3 regions of the Syntrophomonas curvata genome follow, and region 3 is predicted to be linked to each of the others. Evidence: riboswitches for the same ligand, from Rfam matches in the RefSeq annotation. Region 3 holds a riboswitch; each other region holds the start of a gene.

Region 1 (5,412 bases), 1.5 Mb from region 3:
CCCGGTTTCAACTCCTGAACCTGGTTTAAGTCCGTAAAACCGTTCCGCCGGGCGCTATCAACAATATAATCCACGGCCTCCCGCTCCGTCTTGACCGAGCTGAGAAAATCAATATACCCTGCATTGAATTTATAGACCTGGGCTAACGTCTGATCATCCAAACGCATCCAGGCATTACGTTTCAACCCTTCCTTTTTATCAGCCAATGGAATCAACCTCCTCATTGTTATTTAAAATTAGATTACCCTATGCTCCAAGCGGCTTATACGCTAGTTCATGCTCGTCCCGGATTTCTGACGGGACCGCGGTTTGTTCAAAACAGGCTTTTCAGATGCGTAAACAACTTTAAAAGGGGCTCTAATAAAAGCGAATTATGCATATACTGAGTAACAAAGAATGCCCCTGACATACCCATCTGGGCTGCCAACTCCAGGGGAGAAAGCAGGATACCAGCCAATACCGCTAATATTACCAGATTCTTAAGCAATAAAAGACCCATTCCCAGGCTCCGGTTGACTCCAGACAGTATACCATGGGCAAACAGGCTATCCAGCAATTGGCAGATTGCCTGTACAAGCTTGCTCCCCAGCAGAAGAATCAGCAGGAATGACAAGGCGGTAAAAAGTGTCGTCGCCAGATATGATGCCGGATCTGCCCATTGAGGAGCATAGCCCAATACTTTTATCAGACCGGGGTCAAGAACAGGTAAGGGAAGCTTTTCTCGTAAAAACCCGACCAATAGAGTATTAACACCTAAAGTCTTCTCGAGATATTGGGTCAGTTCCCGGTGGAAGGCAATAGCGGCCAGCAGCCCTATTAATACTCCCGCAAGGCCGCCTACTACATTAAAAAGGCCTTTCCTTAAGCCAGCCAGGGCACTTAACAGCAACACAGCTATAATAAGGTAATCAAGTACATTAAGCTGCATATCGTCCCCCACGATTTTAGATTATCCATATTATAGCATAGCTGCGCATTAAGCGGCATATTGCTTGCCCGTTCCATGGTAAGGTGAATTTTTTCAGCGCCAGGTCGGAAACACCGCCCCGTTCTTGACAAAAGGCTGCCGGCTTGCTATTTTGAAAGTATTGGGATACCTATAATCTAACCTGAAGAATTATCTTCTCCTGAAATTTATACCGGTTATCTCCGTAGATAATAATAGGTTACGGTCCAAATTATCTCACGGTTATTATGATAATCTTAGCCTTAAATAGGGGGATAGAAATGGATTTTTTTCAGAGTGTCAGTGATTTAAGCGTAGCCATGGTAATAAATTATATTCGGGCTTTCGGCATGCTGGCTCCATTAGTGGCTTTTTTGCTATTTACGATACAGGCTGCCCTGCCTGTATTCCCTTACATAGTCCTGGCCGTTGCCGGAGGGTTGCTGTTCGGTTTTAAAATGGGCTTTATATTATCCTGGCTCGGGGCCCTGACGGGGGCTTGCCTGGCCTATTGGATTTGTAAACTGATCGCCGGAGACTGGGCCCAAAACAAAATAAAAAGCCGCCTGGGTTATGACCTAAAAAAAATGGATGCGGAAATGGCTTTCTGGACCATAGTTGTTGCCCGCATTATCCCGGTGGTACCTACGCCTATCATAAATGTAGCTGCTGCCCTGGGAGGCGTTTCCTTCTGGAATTTTTTCTTTTCTTCGGCTATTGGCAAAATACCATCTGCGGTTCTCTATACCGGTCTGGGCATTTGCCTCTTCCAGACCCGTGATATTAAATTGACTCTGGGTATACTGGCGGCCATCCTGGTTCTGGCTGGAGTCGGGCGCTACATGCGCAAGAAGAGCCGCCTCCACCTGCCCACACGCTCATCCTCCTGAAATTATCAATGTATGCTATCGGTTAATATAAAAATACGCTTCCCTGCCAAGGGTTTTGTACGAATAGATTAAGCCCCCAACATAATCGCCTGCTGTTCGGACAGTAATTCTTACTATCCCCTCCCTAATTCCCTCTAATCGCAATATAGTGCATATTACTATGCATTAGAAGCAAATGCCAATATTGACAGTCGCTTCAATTACATATAAGGTATTGTACAAGTATAAATTTTTGGGTAGGCGCCGAAGTCTTGAAGACGCGGGGGAACCATCTTTTTGGGGGGCGAATTTCTGTCCGGGGCAGGGGCGGAATAGGGTCAACCCGGATCCGAGTCCGACAGCTAACCTCGCAGGCGATACGGGTCTTTGGTTTTATCCATCGGAAAACCAAGCAAAATAACCAATTGTAATCGTCTATTAACCTTATTGCTTAAATGCATTTAAGGCATTTAACTATTTATGGTTCCCTTCATGCTTCACCGCAAAGTGTCCTGCCGGTGAGGAGGTTTCATTGATGAGCACAATTAAATATTACCTGCAACGGTTCCGGCCAGCAAGCTGGTCATTGGTTGCTGTCCTTCTGTTCACCCTGCTTGGAGCCGGGTGTGGGGGAGGCAGTACGTCTACCGGAGGCAATAATGCCGACTCGGATAAACCGGTGTTGGTGTTGGCCGACGTTACCTGGGATAGCGTACAAGTCCATAATCGCATAGCAGGCTTTATAATTGAACATGGCTATGATTATCCCCCCTGTGAGTACCTGTTTGGCGATTCCCTGCCTCTGTTGCAGGGCTTGAGCAAAGGCAGTATCGATATTTATATGGAGGTTTGGGCCGACAACTTCCCGGAAGCATGGGACAAGGTACTGGCCGACGGCACGGTTAAAAACCTGGGTATAAATTATCCCGATGCTCCCCAGGGATGGTATGTCCCTACCTATATGATCAAGGGTGACCCTAAACGCGGCATTGAACCGGCTGCCCCTGACCTCAAATCGGTAAGTGATTTGCCCCGGTACCGGGAATTGTTCAAAGACCCTGAAGTCCCTAATAAAGGCCGCTTTCATAACAGCCCCCCGGGATGGGCCGTAACTGATTATAACCAGGAAAAAATGAAAGTTTACGGTCTGGATACAGCCTTTAATGTCTTCAGCACCGGCTCTGACACTGCTCTGGCTACCTCCATGGTATCAGCCTACGAAAAAGGCAAACCCTGGCTGGGATACTACTGGGAACCTACCTGGGTGATGGGTAAGCTGGACATGACTCTGCTGCAGGAACCAGAGTTCGATCAGGCTACCTGGGACAGTAATCGTGGTTGCGCCTTTCCTAACGCTGAAGTTCTTATCGGCATTAACAGCAAGCTGGAAAATAAATCACCTGAAATAGTAGCTTTTCTGACAAACTACTCTACCTCTTTGCAGCAGAATAATGATATCACGGCTTATATGAATGATAATAACGGCAATGCTGAGGCTGCTGCTATTTACTTCTTAAAGCAATATCCCGAGGTATGGAAATCATGGATTCCGCAGGATGCAGCCCAAAAAGTCGCCGAAGCGCTAAAAGAGGTGAATTAATTATGGAAAGCAGTGGTTATCTGATGGAAGTAAAGCATCTCTGGAAAGTTTTTGGGGATAATGACAGTCCCTTTAATATGGAGGATTATTTATCCGGTTCAGGTGACACGGAGGCGGAAGGCCAGGTAGTAGCTGTCCGTGATGTCTCTTTCAGGCTGCCAGAAGGTGAAGTTTATGTTGTCATGGGGCTTTCCGGCAGCGGTAAGTCCACCTTGATTCGCTGTCTTCTGCGCCTGATTGAACCTGATTACGGGCAGATATTGGTTGAAGGGCAGGATGTAACGGCCATGGACCGGCAACATCTGACGGAATTTCGCCGCACCCGGGTGGCCATGGTTTTTCAGCATTACGGGCTTCTACCGCACCGAACGGTACTGGAAAACGCTGCCTTTGGACTCAAGCTACGGGGAATGGAGCGACGGGAAAGAGAAACTCGAGCCCGGCAGGCTCTCGAAAAAGTAGGGCTGCGGGATTGGGAAAATCATTACCCCGCCCAGCTTTCCGGGGGTATGCAACAAAGAGTAGGAATTGCCCGGGCCCTGGTACAAGATGCCGATTTGCTCTTACTGGACGAACCTTTTAGCGGTCTGGACCCCTTGATAAGAAGGGAAATGCAGGATGAACTCCTGCGCTTACAAAAAGAGCTGCATAAAACTATGGTTTTTGTCACCCATGACCTTAATGAAGCCCTGCGCCTGGGCGACCGCATGGCAGTGATGAAAGAGGGGACGTTCGTTCAGGAAGGCCGCCCCCGCGATATTGTAATGAATCCAGCTGATGAATATGTACAGCGCTTCGTACAGAACGAACAGAAAATATCTTTGATAAGAGAAAGCACCGACAAAAAAAGCCCTGTAAACACGATACCTGCTATCGGGGTAAAGGCAAAAAAGGCGGTCGGTTCCGGGAGGTGAAAACTTGTTTCCCCCACAATTTAATTTTCATGTTGGACCTTATGTTAATGACTTTATTGATTGGCTTTATCGTACCTTCAGCCCGGCATTTGATGCTTTTGCCAGCAGTATGCGGAGTCTGCTCATTAATGTTGAAGCACTCCTGCTGGGTGTTCCCTGGTGGGTGTGGATTATTATTGTCACCCTGCTGGCCTGGCGCTTAACCCATAATGTTATAAAGACCTTACTACCAGGGCTGCTAATGTTTACTATTGGTATGTTCGGTCTCTGGTCCATTGCCATGGAAACCCTTTCCATAGTAATGGTATCAGTACTGCTATCCCTGGCTATAGGGGTTCCCCTGGGTATAGCCATGGGCATTTCCGACCGGATTAACGCCATTTTTACTCCGGTACTGGATGCCATGCAGACTATGCCCAGTATGGTCTATTTGATTCCCGCCATGATGTTTTTTGACCTGGGTAAGGTGCCCGCTATTGTGGCTACTTTCATTTATGCTATTCCCCCGGTGCAGCGGCTTACCAACCTGGGAATCAGACAGGTCTCCGCGACCATCCAGGAGGCTGCCATAGCGTTTGGGGCTACCCCCTGGCAGTTGATGCGGGAAGTGCGTTTTCCCCTGGCCATGCCATCAATACTGGCGGGAGTTAACCAGACTACCATGATGGCCTTGTCCATGGTAGTTATCTGCAGTATGGTAGCCGCCGGCGGATTGGGCGAAGAAGTTCTTTTAGCGGTTAACCGCGTTGATGTAGGTCGGGGATTTGAAGCTGGCTGGGCCATAGTAGTGCTGGCCATAATAATTGACCGTTTAAGCCAGAGTGCAGTGAGCAAATGGGAAAGTCCCCGCAATTAGTGTCGTATCGCTGTTAGAGTCTTGATGGCTATATCGGGGGTAAAGAGTTTTTCACAACAATTACATATATTGTATAATAACCGTATGGTTCTGTTAGTCCCTTCTACTGCAGTTGATTTAGCCGTCTTGAACCAACATTATAATAGGAGTGCTTCCGGTGAACATTAGCGAACTGTTGTTAAACCCGCTGCTTTTATTCAGTGTAGCCCTGCGTCCGGTGAGCGAAA
Region 2 (5,412 bases), 210 kb from region 3:
GTGATTAAAATGGCCTATGGTGGAATTAAGCAATCTTTTCCCATTACCAAGCTGTATTTAGCTGCCGTCCCCACCTACCCCAGCGGCCTGTGGAGCTTTACGGTGGGCTCTAAGCGCTACGACCCGGAAGTGCCGTTTTGTACCGGTAAATTGGAGTATAAATACTATACATCGGAAATTCACCAAGCTGCCTTTAAGCTGCCGGCTTTTGTCCGAAACCTCATAGGAGATAAGTAGATTATGGGCGGGGATTTTAGAGAACTGTTAGAGGAAAAGGCCAGTTTTATGGCCAGCAGCAGGGACTATGAGCAGTCCGCCAAAGTTATCATAGGCATACCCATGGATGCCACCACCAGCTTCCGGCCGGGCACCAGGCTGGCACCCTACCGGGTGCGCGAAGTATCAGAAAGTGTGGAAGAGTATAGTATCTACCAGGATAAATCCCTGGAGGAGATTTGTTTTTATGATGCCGGGGATATAATCATACCCTTCGGCAATGTAGGTGAAAGCCTGCGGCGTATCGAGGAGGTAAGCCGGGGTCTGGTCAAAGATAGGAAAAAGGTGTTTGCTGTTGGCGGGGAGCATCTGGTGTCACTGCCCTTGATAAAAGCTTACCACCAGCAATATTCTGATCTGGTAGTGATACAGATGGACGCCCATGCCGATTTGCGTACTGATTACCTGGGTGAGACCCTGTCCCATGCTACGGTTATGCGCCATGTGGTGGAGGAGATAGGAGACAGGAACCTTTACCAGTTGGGTATTCGCTCCGCCACCCGGGATGAGCTCAAGTTTGCCGCATCCAGGACCAATCTGTACCTGGACAGCTTGCTGGGTGCGGTGGATGAAGTTATGGATAAGATAGGCGGCCGCCCCGTTTACCTGAGCCTCGACATCGATATTTTGGACCCGGCTTTTGCACCGGGCACCGGAACTCCGGAGGCTGGCGGCATATCAAGCCGGGAATTGCTGCAGGCCTTGCATCGTTTGGGTGAGCTTAAGGTTGTGGGTTTCGATATGGTGGAGATTTCTCCACCATATGAAAAGGGAGATAATACTTCCATACTGGGGGCCAAAATACTGCGTGAGGCCCTGCTGGCCTATTAATATATAAAAGCGTCTGCCTGATCGGGCAGACGCTTTTTCCTAGTAATTCTCGGCCATTACTTCGTAATAGCTCTGGGGGTGATCACAGGCCGGGCAGCGATCCGGGGCTTCCGTACCTTCATGTACATAACCGCAGTTACGGCACTTCCATTTGACGGGCTTATCCTTTTTGAAAACGGCGCCATCCTTGATATTTTGCAGCAGTTTTCTAAACCGTTTTTCATGTTCTTCTTCTACTTCGGCAATTTCCTTAAATATGTCGGCGATTTCATTAAAACCTTCTTCACGGGCGATTTTTTCAAATTCAGGGTACATACTGGTATGTTCTTCATTTTCACCTTCGGCTGCACTGAGAAGATTTTCGACGGTTGGAGGGACAGAACCTCCGAGCGCTAACTTAAAGAGCCGTTTGGCATGTTCTTTCTCGTTATCGGCGGTCTCGGTAAATATGGCGGCAATTTGCTTGAATCCTTCCTTGTCCGCCTGACTGGCAAAGTAAGTATACTTGTTGCGCGCCTGGGATTCACCTGAGAACGCTGTCCACAGGTTTTCTTCAGTTTTGGAACCTTTTAAGCTCATCCTGATTGCCTCCTTGCTTTATATTTATATTAATCACCCGCAGGTGATCAATAAACAGTTAACCCTTGGGGATAGACATAGATAAGGTTGCTTTGCTCCTGGCGGTTAAAGGTACATACAGACTCCAATAATTCCAGGATTTTTTCCAGTCCGTCGTCATCATTACCGTCAGGAATGATTTCAAATACCGAAGCCTTGAGCTGCATCCAATTAAGTAATTTCAACTCCTGCAGACCTTCGTCCAGAAAGGCCAGGTTCGATACAGGCATGGAAAACGGCGCTCGGGGTTTACTTTTGATATGGGCTTCCATTAATCCTATGAACGATTGCAGCTTTTCTTCTTCTGCCGGAGTTATTGCATATTGAAACAAAACGTCATACAGGTGCTGGACTACTTTGATAGATGTGACATTGGGCAGCAGCAAGTGCTCCTCCTGTCCCAGGAACTTGAGTTGGAATGCCGGGATATCCTGCATGTTTATCCACTCCTTAATGCACTATTAGTATTAAATTCTACATTATTAACAGCAAAAAAAACAGTTCTCATCTTAAAATAGTATTCACCCTGGAGCGTGGAAAAAATATTTATAGATTTATAATATACAATAAAGCTGCGGTACAAGGATTAATGGAGGTAAAGGTATGGGGTACAAGTATTATTCCCGGAGGAAAAGAGACCGGGTGCAAGGTGAAGCCGAGCGCAGGAGAATCGAACAGCAGAGATTAAGATACAACCTCCTGGGTATGCTGGTTATGGCTATAATACTGGCTTTGGCCCTGGACCTGTTCGACTTGGGGGAGAGAATAACCCGGTTCTTCACCGGCAATTGATTACAGGCATGACAGGAAAACCGGTTATATCAAGGAGAATGCCATTAATATGAGCCTTACTGCTTCTGAGGATATATCAGAACAAAATAGACTTTTTTTCGCGGTTTGAGAAAAAGGACTCTCAAGGTTATACTTAATAAATAAACAATTATATACTCCTATGGAACGGCGATTGCCATTCTCAGGCTTAATCCTGGTATTACCAGGAGCGGGGGAACCGTTTATTGGGGTGAATCCAGATCAAACTGGTAGGGTCGCCCTGGACCCGAATCCGGCAGCTAACCCCGTAAGCAGCAGAAAGGGGAGAATGGGGATATATTTACCTTCTTCAAATTATTTTCACCTCCGAAGGTTATCCCTACGATCATGAATCCTCTCGTTTTAATATGCCATATAGTGTTGCCTGCTTAAGGCTGAATGTTGGTTTTTATCAGCACCAGACCTCTATTGCCATATCTTAAAATACGATGGGAAAATCCCGGTTCGATTTTCTGCAGATGCTGTCCTGCGATTGCTTGAAGGCTTCGCTTCCGGGAATGGCCGCACACTGGTCTATTGCCTGCCTGCTGCTTGCCTAATCAGTAAAGGGGGGATTATTTGTGGAAATAATCAAGGTAGAACATCTAACCAAGATTTATGGCGCAGATGCAAACAAGGCGCTTAAACTTCTGCAACAGGGTCAGGATAATAACACGATTAAAAGAAAAACCCGCCAGGTGGTAGGAATCAGGGATGTCAGTTTTCACATTGAACCGGGGGAAAGCTTTGTGATTATGGGGCTTTCAGGCAGTGGCAAGTCGACCTTATTACGTTGCCTTAACGGTTTGATTAGTGCCACGGCCGGCAAAATCTTTATCGATGGTCATGAGCTTACGGGAATGTCCAGGCACTCGCTTGAAGAACTGCGCCGCAAGAAGATGGGTATGGTCTTTCAGCGTTTTGCACTCTTACCTCATCGTACCGTCCTCGGCAATGTTGGTTACGGCCTGGAGATACAGGGAATAGCACGGGCTGAACGCGAGCAAAGGTCACTGCAGGCCATTGAAATGGTAGGGCTTAAAGGCTGGGAGGACTCTTATCCGGCCGGCCTCAGCGGCGGTATGCAGCAACGAGTGGGGATAGCCCGGGCTCTGGCTACCGACCCGGATATTTTATTGCTGGATGAGCCTTTCAGTGCCCTGGATCCTTTGATCAGACAGGAAATGCAGGATGAATTGCTGGAGATCCAAAAAAAACTGCAGAAGACCATTGTCTTTATTACCCATGATTTGGATGAAGCCCTTAAGATAGGGGACCGGATTGCCCTGATGAAGGATGGTACAATTGTTCAGATGGGACAGCCGGAGGATATATTATTATCTCCCGCCACCGAATATGTGGCCCGTTTTGTCGAAAACGTCAACTACTCCAGGGCTTTGACCGCAGCATCGGTAATGGTGAGGGCCCGGAATGTGGTTTATCCCAAAGACGGCCCCATGACCGCTTTACACATTATGGAAAGATTCGGGATGTCGTCCTTGTTTGTTACCGACCGTGGGGGCAAGCTGCTGGGTTATGTCAATGCGGATGATGCTTCCCGGATTGCGCATCAGGGAATCAGAGAATTAGATATGATTATAAACAAGGATGGTCCCGTAGCTTTGCCTGACACTCCATTATGTGAACTGCTGGAAGTACTGGCTCGCACCAAGGTGCCGGTAGCGGTAGTTGACGAGGCCGGCAGCCTGAAAGGAGTACTGGTGAGAGGGTCAGTGATAGCCGGTCTGGCCGGGGAAAGGAGGGAAACCAGTGAGTAGCCTTATGGACAGCATTCCGCGTATACCGCTGGCGGAATGGACGGATCGCTCTATTGATTACCTGCAGGCGGAATGGGGGGAGTCAACCCAGGCGTTTGCCACCGGAATGGAAGAGTTGATCAAGGGGCTGCAGGGTTTTTTAATAAGCCTGCCTCCGGAATTGCTGATTATTGTTTTCAGCCTGTTGGCCTGGTGGCTGGTCAATAAGAAAATAGCCTTGTTTGCTTTATTGGGTTTGATGTTCATATACAATATCGGGCTATGGAAAGTATCGATGGAAACCCTGGCTCTGGTAATCGGCGCGGTAGCTCTGTGTATATCGATAGGAATTCCGCTGGGGATACTGGCGGCCAAGAATAGGACCGCCCACCGGATTATTGCTCCCGTACTGGATTTTATGCAGACTCTGCCCGCATTTGTATACCTCCTGCCTGCCATTCCCTTCTTTGGGCTGGGGGTAGTTCCGGCCGTATTGACCACTATCGTTTTCTCCATGCCTCCGGTCATAAGACTTACCGAGTTAGGTTTAAAACAGGTTCCGGAAGAACTGGAGGAATTGGGGAAGTCCTTCGGCTCAACTTTTTGGCAGATGTTGTTCAAGATAGAATTACCTCTGGCGCGAGCCAATATATTGGCGGGGATCAACCAATGCATCATGCTTTCACTGTCAATGGTGGTGGTAGCCGCCATGATCGGCGCCAAAGGACTGGGGGGTGTGGTATGGACAGCCATTCAGCAGCTTAAAATGGGAATGGGGTTTGAAGCAGGTGTAGCCATAGTCATTCTGGCGATAATACTTGACCGTATAACCCAGAACCTGGGTAAAACAACGGGGAAGGAGAAGGTAAGATGAAAAAAAGAACCGTATCTATTATCACTCTGGCAGTACTGACGGCGTTTGCCGTCGTAAGCATTGCCGGTTGTGGCAGCGGCGGCGGTAAGCAGGCCGATAAGGAAAACAAGCAGGTTAAGCTTCTCTACGTACAATGGGCCTGTGCCAGCGCCGAAACCCATGTCATGAAAGTTATCCTGGAAGACAAGATGGGTTACGATGTAGAAATAATGGATGTTACGGCTGCAGCCATGTATGAAGGCCTGG
Region 3 (5,412 bases):
TCTGGACAATATACTGGATACGGCCAATACCTACCGGGATTTGCTGAATAGTACAACTGAGACTTATTATTCCATCATAACCGGCAGAACCAGTGAAATTATAACCGTGCTCACCATCATATCCATCATCATGATGCCGCTCACGGTAATAACCGGCTTTTTCGGTATGAATGTCACGATTCCGGGCAGTGAAAATCCCTTTTACATGTGGTATATATTGATGGGAATGGCAGCCCTGGTGATAAGCATGCTGGCCTTTTTCCGCTACCGCAACTGGCTCTAAAAAAAACACCTTTGAGGCTCAGCCTCAGAGGTGTTTTGCTTACTAGGAATATTTAATGCAGATGTTGCTTATGAGCCGGGCTACATCATTTACATAGTCCTCTGCCATTTCAATATGCTCATAGACTTCCCGCCATTTGATTATGGCGATCGGGTCATTTTCATTGTCAAAAAGGTAGGCCAGACCGGTTCGGTAAAAATTATCCTGCCTGCGTTCCAATTTGTTGATCTGCTCACAGGCAGCCAAAATCTCTTTTTTATTGTGCTCCATCGAGTTGATAAGGTTCAGGGCTTTTTCCTGCAAGCTTAGGGACTTACATAAAACCTCCACCATATCCTTGACCCGCTGGTCGGGTTCACCCGTTTTATAAAGTATCATCCGGTCAATGATGCCGGTTATATAGTCAAGCGTAGCGGCCAGTTTTTGCACTAGCTGAAAGGCATCCTCACGGTCAAAAGGAAGTATGAAACTGGTGTTCAGCCTGCGCACCAGTTCCTGAATAATGCGGTCACCCTCATGTTCCATAGCAGTCAGCTTGGCCATTTTGATATCCAGGTCCCGGTAGTCATTGACCACATTTTGCAATATATTGCCGCCTCTGACCACTACCCGGGCACTCTCACTGAAAAGTAAAAACAGCTCTTCATCTTTTTTCCCAAATAACCGCATTTTCTTCCCCCCTTCAACCTGAGCATGGATTTTACAAAACCTGCTAGGTATTTATGATATACCATAGCCGCTTTTATATCAAGAATTAATGGTTTGATGATCAGGGGCAGCCGAAAATTTGATTCTTTCTTTCCCGGGCGTCCTGATAAGCTCTGCACAAGAGCTTCAGAGCGCCCGCAGGTAATCCGGCCGCAGGTAACGCCGGTCATTTTTGGCAATAATATCATTGATCAACTTAAGTATTTTTTCTTTATCATCCGGCAAGCGGCCTTTTATAGGTAGATAATTGGAAGCATGATTACTCCTGAATTCAGTTCCTTCAAGCTCCATATGCTGTATCATGATTCGCATTTCGTCAAGAATCTCAAAGGGCTCGGGCAGTTCAAACTCTTTTCTTTCCATTTTTCGATAGAGTTCAGTACGGGGCACCAGCATAAGGGTTAAAGCCCCGATATAATCCGGGTTCATTTCATTGCATATCTCTGCGGTTTTAATGGCATGATCCACCGCCCGTGGGGTTCTCCCTGCCAAACCCAGTAATACCGTTACCGAGAGCAGAATCCCCGCCTGCCTTATCTTCTTGCCTGCCTCCACCATTTCTTCATAGGTAACCCCTTTTCTGATTTCCCGCAGCAGCTCCGGATCACCGGTTTCCACTCCCAAATAGGCAATAGTTAGTCCTGCTGCTTTCAATGCGGTAAGTTCAGAAATTTCTTTTTTCAAAATACTGTCCGGGCTGGCATAAATGCCTATGTGGCGCAAACCGGCAAAGGTTTTGCGCAAATCGGCCAGTATTTCCAGAAGTTCAGCGGTATCCATGGCCAGCGCATCGCCATCGGCCAAGAAAACCTTCTCCAGATCACCATAATAACTTCCAGCCATGCGAATATCGGCTTTTATTTCTTCCAATGGTCTGACCCGGTATTTTTTGTCCTTATACATACCGCAAAAAGTACAACGATTATGGGTACAACCTACGGTACATTGAAGAATATAGCTCCTCGCTTCACTGGGAGGCCGGAATATGTTTCCTTCATATCTCATCAGCCTGGCACCTCCTTATTTGCTTTATAGTTTATACAAAATAAAATATTTTGTGTAATACTTTACTTTTTATAAATTATAATCTAGCCATATTTTTTGTCCATTGGCATCAAAATAAAAACAGGATGCGAGTTTTTTTAATATTGTGAGGAGGTTGTTGTATGGCGAGGAACAGAGGACTTATGTCCGAGCAGCTCAAATATGAAATCGCCCGAGAACTGGGTGTAGACCATATTGTGGCTACCGAGGGCTGGGGCGGTGTAAGCTCACGAGACTGCGGCCGAGTAGTCGCCAAGGCAATTGAAATCGCAGAGAAAAGCCTGGCCCGGCAAATGTAAATAACTCGCTCCTTTTCGGGGGGTAACACCCCCGAAAAAGTTTATTCTAAGGGGGGCTTGCTTATGATAACCGGAAAAACCCCGTTGGAGGACGTACTGGAAATACCTGGTGCAGCACAAGTTTTCGAGAAATACGGCATCAGATGCCTGGGTTGAATGGGCTTGCGGTTTGAAACCGTCGAGCAGGGTGCTCGGGCCCACAATGTAAATCTGGAGAAACTGTTGGCCGACCTGCGGCAAACCGGCAATAAGGGGTTATAACCCCTTATTGCCGGTTTTGTCAATCGCTGCTTTCCAGAGTCCTATTGTGATAAGTGATAACCTTATGTTCCCAGGTACGCATGGTCAGCTGCTCGTCATGCATAGACATCAGATATTGGGGCAAAAGCGGAGTCTTACCCATACCGCCGGGGGCATTGACTATATAGGTGGGAACTGCCAGACCAGAAGTATAGCCTCTCAGCTGCTCCATAATCTCCAAACCGGTTTCGATGCTGGTGATAAAATGAGCGGTACCCTTTACCTGCTTGGCATGAAACAGATAATACGGTCTAACCCTGATTTTCAAGAGTTCCTGATTGAGCTTTTTCATTATATGAGCATTGTCATTAATTGATTTCAACAATACCGCCTGGTTCCCCAGCACACATCCGGCAGCCATAAGCATGTCACATGCTTTTTTAGCTTCTTCAGTAACTTCCAGGGGACTGTTAAACTGGGTATTGATATACAGCGGCTGATGTTTGGCCAGCACCTGACATAATTCCACGGTAATCCTCTGGGGAAGTGTAACCGGGGTTCTGGTGCCGATGCGCTTAATCTCTACATGTTCGATCCTATCCAATTCACCCAGCAGCCAATCCAGCCTTTTGTCTGACAACATTAGAGCATCACCGCCGGTGATCAGCACATCGCGAATCTCCGGATTGTTTCTTATATATTCCAGGGCATTTTCCAGCTGATGCTTGCCGGCATGATGATCTTTTTCCCCAAAGTTCCTGCGCCGCTGGCAATGGCGGCAATACATGGCACATTGATTGCTGACATTGATTATCAGCCGGTCGGGATAGCGGCGGGTAATGCGAGAAACCGGGCTGGTAGTCAGTTCCCCCATGGGGTCAAGCTTGCCATACTGGTCATAGATTTCCCGGATGTCGGGAATTGCCTGTTTAAATATCGGCGATTGCCGATAGTTGGCAAAATCAATCAGGCTTAGATAATAAGGGGATATGGCCCAGCGATATTTTTTGGAAACAGCCAATATTTCCTGGTATTCACTATCTTTTAAATCGATAAGGCACGACAGAATGTCGACGTCAGAAATGCGGTTTTTGATTTGCCATACCCAGTTGTTCCAATCCTCTTCCGAAGCATTAAAAAATTCAAGCAGGCGCGACCTGTTATTGGTATTGCGTTCCCGGGCCCTGAAACCTGTTTCCAGGCTCGGCTCTGCATCCAGGTAGTCTTGAATCCGGGAGCGCAATTCGTCTGCCCGATTAAGGGAAATGGTAAGGTTATCAATTTTTTGCACGTTCATAAATCAAAACCCTCCTTACATTAATAGTCGACGGAGGGCCAAAGCAATACTTATGCATTTTATCCCTCCCTTAACATGCGCTTACGAAGTTAGCTGACGGGTTAGGGCTTAAGGGTAGCCCTTCAATTCATCATTGATTCACCCCAAAAAATGGTTCCTCCGCTCTGTTTACCCCAACAGATTCAGCGTAATATGATTTCAACAGGTCGGTATCCATACCCCCTTTATTCGAGTATATGCTAATTATTAAGCTAATGCAACTTATTTTTTACTGTTTATTCCATTTGCTTATCATCCAAACAGAAGAAAGGCGATTACCAGTGAAAATACGATAATAAGGCTTGCAGGTCCCAGCCCGCTCCCAATAAGTATGCCTAAAATTGCGGTTAACCATATACTGGCAGCCACGGAAAGGCCGTGAACCTCATTTTTTTCCGAAACCCATATTAGTCCGGTGCCCAAAAACCCCAGGGCGGCTATTATCTGAGCTGAAAGCCGCCCGGGGTCACTGAACCAGGGATAATCTATTACTTTGTAAAACTCAGTCGAGACTATGGTCAATAACGCTGCTCCGGTACATATTATGGCAAACATGCGGGCTGCGACCGTACTGGTTTTCAGCCCGATAATAGTGCCAGCCGCAGCAGCCAGCACTATTCTTAAGAGAAAGCTCCCCAGCATTAAAGCACCCTGTAATTAGGAGCTTCCTTGGTTATACTAATATCGTGGGGATGGCTTTCGGTCAGGCCGGCATTGGTTATGCGGATGAAGCGGGTTTTATTTTTCATTTCTTCAATATTTCTCACCCCACAGTAGCCCATACCCGCCTTCAGACCTCCAATAAGCTGGAAAATGGTCTCGGATACATAACCCTTATAGGGAACCCGGCCTTCAATACCTTCCGGAACCAATTTCTGAGCATCCTCCTGAAAATAGCGGTCACTGCTCCCCTGGGTCATTGCCCCCAGCGAGCCCATACCGCGATATACTTTATAACTTCTCCCCTGCAGAATTACAACCTCTCCGGGACTCTCTTCGGTTCCCGCAAAGAGATTGCCCAGCATAACCACATCTGCCCCGGCGGCAATAGCCTTGGCAATATCCCCGGAATATTTAATGCCTCCGTCAGCAATGATAGGTACTCCATATTGGCCGGCCACGGCGGCGCAATCGGTGACCGCCGTAATCTGGGGGACGCCTATTCCTGCTATTACCCTGGTAGTACAGATGGAACCGGGCCCGATTCCCACCTTGATGGCATCGGCCCCCGCCTTGATAAGCTCCTCGGTAGCCTCCCCGGTAGCAACATTGCCGGCAATAAGCTCAACTTCGGGGAACCCTTGCTTTATGCTGGCAACAGTTTCAACCACCGCTACTGAATGTCCATGGGCGGTATCGACTACTATAACATCAACCCCGGCTTTAACCAGCGCCTGCACCCGGTCATAGGTATTCCGGGCAATACCTACCGCAGCTCCTGCCAGGAGACGTCCCCTGGAATCCTTGGCTGCATGAGGGTATTTATAAGTTTTTTCGATATC

The links. A riboswitch is a leader RNA that binds a small molecule or an ion and turns the genes downstream of it on or off. The one in region 3 is predicted to bind cyclic di-AMP.
Region 1: another riboswitch for cyclic di-AMP. It lies ahead of ACU70B_RS14885 (ABC transporter substrate-binding protein); the one in region 3 lies ahead of eam (glutamate 2,3-aminomutase).
Region 2: another riboswitch for cyclic di-AMP. It lies ahead of ACU70B_RS05555 (quaternary amine ABC transporter ATP-binding protein); the one in region 3 lies ahead of eam (glutamate 2,3-aminomutase).

The regions. Positions count from the first base shown of each region.
Region 1 is NZ_CM129641.1:3,191,504-3,196,915, forward strand. Features, by position in the region: gene ACU70B_RS14870 (aminopeptidase) at 1-206, opposite strand, end outside; gene ACU70B_RS14875 (CvpA family protein) at 314-928, opposite strand; gene ACU70B_RS14880 (TVP38/TMEM64 family protein) at 1,228-1,836, shown strand; cyclic di-AMP (ydaO/yuaA leader) riboswitch at 2,068-2,207, shown strand; gene ACU70B_RS14885 (ABC transporter substrate-binding protein) at 2,351-3,415, shown strand; gene ACU70B_RS14890 (betaine/proline/choline family ABC transporter ATP-binding protein) at 3,418-4,329, shown strand; gene ACU70B_RS14895 (ABC transporter permease) at 4,334-5,185, shown strand; gene ACU70B_RS14900 (HD domain-containing protein) at 5,343-5,412, shown strand, end outside.
Region 2 is NZ_CM129641.1:1,250,978-1,256,389, forward strand. Features, by position in the region: gene speE (polyamine aminopropyltransferase) at 1-237, shown strand, start outside; gene speB (agmatinase) at 241-1,107, shown strand; gene rbr (rubrerythrin) at 1,147-1,686, opposite strand; gene ACU70B_RS05545 (hypothetical protein) at 1,734-2,162, opposite strand; gene ACU70B_RS05550 (hypothetical protein) at 2,329-2,517, shown strand; cyclic di-AMP (ydaO/yuaA leader) riboswitch at 2,692-2,825, shown strand; gene ACU70B_RS05555 (quaternary amine ABC transporter ATP-binding protein) at 3,117-4,313, shown strand; gene ACU70B_RS05560 (ABC transporter permease) at 4,306-5,166, shown strand; gene ACU70B_RS05565 (glycine betaine ABC transporter substrate-binding protein) at 5,163-5,412, shown strand, end outside.
Region 3 is NZ_CM129641.1:1,459,940-1,465,351, reverse strand. Features, by position in the region: gene corA (magnesium/cobalt transporter CorA) at 1-283, shown strand, start outside; gene ACU70B_RS06560 (DUF47 domain-containing protein) at 326-952, opposite strand; gene ACU70B_RS06555 (radical SAM protein) at 1,118-1,996, opposite strand; gene ACU70B_RS06550 (small, acid-soluble spore protein, alpha/beta type) at 2,158-2,334, shown strand; gene eam (glutamate 2,3-aminomutase) at 2,615-3,871, opposite strand; cyclic di-AMP (ydaO/yuaA leader) riboswitch at 3,935-4,069, opposite strand; gene ACU70B_RS06540 (MgtC/SapB family protein) at 4,163-4,552, opposite strand; gene guaB (IMP dehydrogenase) at 4,552-5,412, opposite strand, start outside.